Regions from separate parts of the Microbispora sp. H10885 genome, predicted to be linked through region 2. Evidence: riboswitches for the same ligand, from Rfam matches in the RefSeq annotation. Region 2 holds a riboswitch; the other holds the start of a gene.

Region 1 (2,196 bases), on a different contig from region 2:
CGCCGGGTACGGCTCGCGGTCTCCATCAGGCTGACGTGACGGGCTGAGACGTCGGCGGCGATCGCGAGATCGAGCTGGCTGAGCGGCCGGCGATGCCGCCACTGCCGTAACAGTTCCCCGATCGTGTACACGACCGTCGATGCTACGCATCGCGGCGCGCTGCGCCATGAAATGCGAGTTCATGACGTGGTGGGAACCCGCTGATCACTGACCCGGCCACAAGCCGAGAGCCGCGGTCGTGAACACGAGACCCCGGTCATAGGGGCCCGGGTTCGCCGCGGCTCTGAGGCTTCTTGGTCGAGTATTCCTGCGGGGATCTCGTCAGGAGGCGAGTTCGGCGGGGTAGACCGGGTAGCCGTACCCGGCGACCTGCCAGGTGGGGCGGGTGCGGGCCTCGACGGCTCCGTTCCCGGTGTTGCCCTCGACGGTGCGGATGGTGCCGTTGCCGTTGTCCCTGACGACGAAGCCGACGTGCTGGATGTCGCCGATCTTCTTGCTGCCGCTCCAGCTGAAGAACACCACGGCCCCGGGCTTGGGCGTACGGCCCCAGCGGCCGTGGTCGGCGAACCAGCGGGCGTGCTCCACGGTGTAGGCGTCGGAACCCATGACCGGCTGGATGCCGAGCTGCTGGCCGACCCAGGAGACGAACATGTCGCACCAGGGGGCGTTCTCGTACTCTTCCAGCGCCCCGCCGTCCCGCGCAAGGGTCTCGCGGGCGCGCGGGCTGGTCATGTACCACTCCTGGAACTTGGTCCCGCCGCCGTCGGCGTCCTCGCTGATGCCGACCTGGCTCGCGGCCAGCTTGATGACGTCCTGGGGGCCGACCTTGGGCAGCCGGGCGGCGATCTCGGTCAGGGACGGCGCGGCTACAGCGGCCGTGCCCTTGCCGGCCGCCGGGTTGTCCGCCGCCTGCGCGGCGGGCGGGGCGATCGCCACGGCCGAGGCGAGGACTCCGCCGGCGAGGGCCGTGCGCAGACAGGTCGTGAGGGCGTGCATGATGGGCGGACTCCCTTTGCTTCCATGCTGCCGACCGGGTTAGCTGACGGGTTCGGGCTGGAAGTCGCCCTACGGCAGGTATGCCGATTCACCCCAGGAAGAGGTTGGGTCCCCGGCTCCGCTTGCGCGGATTAGGCAGCCGAACGGCAGGCCGAGATCGGCCGGCCGCGTCGGTGTGAGGTGGGCTTTCTTGACCACTGAGATGAGCAAGTGGGCCCCGAGTTGCCCAAAACGTAATAGACGCGTCCAAACCAGTCAAGTCATGACAAGTCGGGTTTTACCTGGTGAGATGCCGGGCGGGCGGGGGCAAAGAACGGGTCCGCCCGCCCCGCCGGGGTTGCCGCGTTCCCCTTCTTCTCCTCTGCTCACACCTCTGTTCGCTCACAGCGAACGCGCCTCGCTGACCTGGGGGGAGGCCGAACCACGTGCTGGTGGCATGGCTGAGCGCCTGGGGTGAAGTGCAACGCGGCCCCGTGACCTTCGAGGTGCGCGTTGGCATCGATCGACCGCACCAGTCGGGAGTCGCCCGGCTACACCACGCCGGACCGGATGGCGGCCAAGATCCGCACAACCACCTGCCGTTGTGCGAGCAGTACTACAAGTCGCGCCGGGCAGTGCTGTTCACGCCGGTGTACGCCGCCGTCCCCGCGCGGGGACGAGGCGGCGCGGCGCCGCCGGCTCGGAGACGACCATCGTCCTCATGGCGTCACCCCGGGCGGTGCGGTCAATCGCAGGACGGGTACGGCCATGGGCCGTTCAGGTAGTTGAACATGGCGTTCCAGCTGTAGTACCAGTCCTCCGTGTCGGACTGGCACGCGATGAAGTTGTAACCGAAACTGCCCGAGCCGTCGTCGGGGTAATTGGTGAAGAGCGTGCTGTGGAAGACCAGAAACCATTTCGCCCTGTTGCCGTTGTGTGCCCAGCACAGGGCTTTCAGGGTCTGGTCGCCCATGATTCCGGCCTCCTCCAGGTGTTGGAGAGCCGGCCATATTTCAGTCAGATCCCTGGGACGGTCCCAGCCGGCGATGGGCAGAAAATCTCCGCTGTTCGGTTCGAGGACGGCGACCCGGTTTCCCGCGGTGAGCCAGTAGTAGCCGTTGCCGTCGGTCGTGGCGCAGGAGATTCCGTTGGCCCAGTGGTCTTTCTCTTCTTGACCGAAGTCTCCGCGGTCGATCCGGCCGAGCCCGGTCCACGTCTCCG
Region 2 (2,196 bases):
CCGTCGTGACCATCCAGGACATCGCGGTCGTGGGATCGAAGAACGTGTGGGTCGTCGGCGGGGTCAGCTGGGAGGGCGCCGACGAGCAGGGCGACGACGTCGACTTCGGCCGCACCCTGGTCATGCACTGGAACGGCAGGTCGTGGACCGTCTCCATCGGCTCCGCCAACGCCCAGCCGTACACCGAGGTGGAGCCCGACGGCAGGGGCGGCGTCTGGGTCCTGCAGGGCAACTGGAACCCCACCCTGTGGCAGGTCACCGGCTCGACGTGGCGACAGGCCCGGCTCCTCCGGAAGTCCGGCACCGACGCCGTCGTGTTCTCCGTCGCCCGCAGGCCGGGAACGACGACGATGTGGGGCGCGGGCTTCACCGTCCCGCAGGGCGACCCCGACGACCCCTCGGCCAACGGCACGTTCTGGCGTACGCAGTGACCGCCTGACCTCGCCACGCCGTGCACCGACGGCGTGGCCGGTGCTTCGGGATCGCCCGCGGCCGGTGGAAGACACCCATCGGCCGGTTTCGCGCGCCTTGGCGACCTGCGGAAGGCCGATCAGCCGGTGTGACGAGCGTCACGTTTCCGCCTACCACACCCGCCCTGACCTGCGGCTCCTCGCTTTATGACCCCTTTATGCGGTCATAATCCTATTTGCCCCCTTTGCGGCAATACGGCGCGCCTTGGTAGTTTCCTTGCCCAACGAACCCGGCCAGCCCGTGTTCGGAAAGCGCATCCACTGTCACCGGCGCCATGTCCTCTCCCGCCCCCCTGGGCGCCGGTGATGCCGAATCCGTGCAGCAAGGAGGCTCGGAGCCGGGGAACCAATCGACCTTCCATCCGAAGGTCCGGGGTGAATCGGCGCGTAAGCGCTGTAGGGCGACTTCCCTGCCCGAATCCGTCAGCTAACCCGGTAGGCGCAAGCGGAAGACCCTAGGAGAGATCCCCCTGTCCGCCAACCCCACCACTCTGCTTCGCGCTGCCTGCGTCACGGTCGGTAGCGCAGCGCTCACCCTCTCCCTGGCAGGTTTCGGCGCCCTGCCCGCCGGCGCCGTCACGGGGACCGTGACAGCCCCGCCCCCGGACTCGACGGCCATCCCGCCCGAGCCCCCCGTCACGGCGTTCACCCCGTACGCCGGAGAGGCTCCCACGGCCTCCACGGCGGAGTCCTCCGTGAACACGAAGCTCACCAAGGCCGCTGTCCAGCAGGAGAAGGCCGAACTCGCCATCAAGGTGGCGAAAAAGCAGATCGGCGATCCCTACGTCTGGGGCGCCACGGGCCCGGGGGCGTTCGACTGCTCCGGGCTGGTCCAGTTCGCCTGGCGCAAGGCCGGCGTCAAGATCCCGCGTACGACGTGGTCGATGCTCAACGCCGTCAAGAAGAAGGTCTCCCTGGCGCGTCTCAAGCCGGGCGACCTCATCTTCACCAGTGGCGGCGGCCACGTGGGCATGTACATGGGGAACAAGAAAGTGATCAACGCTCCCCACTCCGGCGCGGTGGTCAGGGTCGACCGCCTCAAGGGCTACTGGAGGAGCAACTTCGTCACCGCCGTACGCCCCGGCGTGTGACCCCGGCGTCGTGGACGACACCCCGGCGGGGACGTCCGGTCACACGTGACCGCGTCCCCGCCGGGGGCCGGCCAGGCCGGCGGCACGCCGGCGGTCGTCCCGGCGCCGCCCGTAAGGGCGGATTCGGCTTGCCGCAAGGGTTCGGGGATGCGGAAGGATTGGGCCATGGACCGCCAGCTGATCAGCCATCTCGCTCATCGGGACCACCCCATCGCCGCGCCGGTCTCCGGTGCCAACGTGACCCGGCTGCTGCGCCGGGCCCGGCTGGCCGAGGGGGCGAGAATCCTCGATCTCGGCTGTGGCGAGGCGGCCTGGACGCTGCGCGCGCTGGCGCTCTACCAGGACGCGACCGCCGACGGTGTGGACATCTCCGCGCTCGGCCTCAAGGCGGCGGAGCAGGCGGCCGAGGTCCAGGGCGTCTGGGAGCGCATCCGGTTCCACGAGCGGCCGGCCGCCGACTTCCCGGTCGCCGAGCAGTACGACCTGGTGCTCTGCGTCGGAGCCACGCACGCGTTCGGCGGGCTCGTCCCGACCGTCGAGCACGTCCGCCGTTACCTGCGGCCGAACGGGCTGGCACTGGTGGGCGAGGGATTCTGGGAGCGCGAGCCGACCGCGGAGGCGCTCACCCGGCTGGG

What was found. A riboswitch is a leader RNA that binds a small molecule or an ion and turns the genes downstream of it on or off. The one in region 2 is predicted to bind cyclic di-AMP.
Region 1: another riboswitch for cyclic di-AMP. It lies ahead of HHX37_RS24195 (CHAP domain-containing protein); the one in region 2 lies ahead of HHX37_RS35475 (C40 family peptidase).

The regions. Positions count from the first base shown of each region.
Region 1 is NZ_JABBWY010000009.1:132,096-134,291, forward strand. Features, by position in the region: gene HHX37_RS24195 (CHAP domain-containing protein) at 322-996, opposite strand; cyclic di-AMP (ydaO/yuaA leader) riboswitch at 1,010-1,144, opposite strand; gene HHX37_RS24200 (hypothetical protein) at 1,721-2,196, opposite strand, start outside.
Region 2 is NZ_JABBWY010000001.1:930,925-933,120, reverse strand. Features, by position in the region: gene HHX37_RS04215 (hypothetical protein) at 1-431, shown strand, start outside; cyclic di-AMP (ydaO/yuaA leader) riboswitch at 768-927, shown strand; gene HHX37_RS35475 (C40 family peptidase) at 1,166-1,561, shown strand; gene HHX37_RS04205 (SAM-dependent methyltransferase) at 1,727-2,196, shown strand, end outside.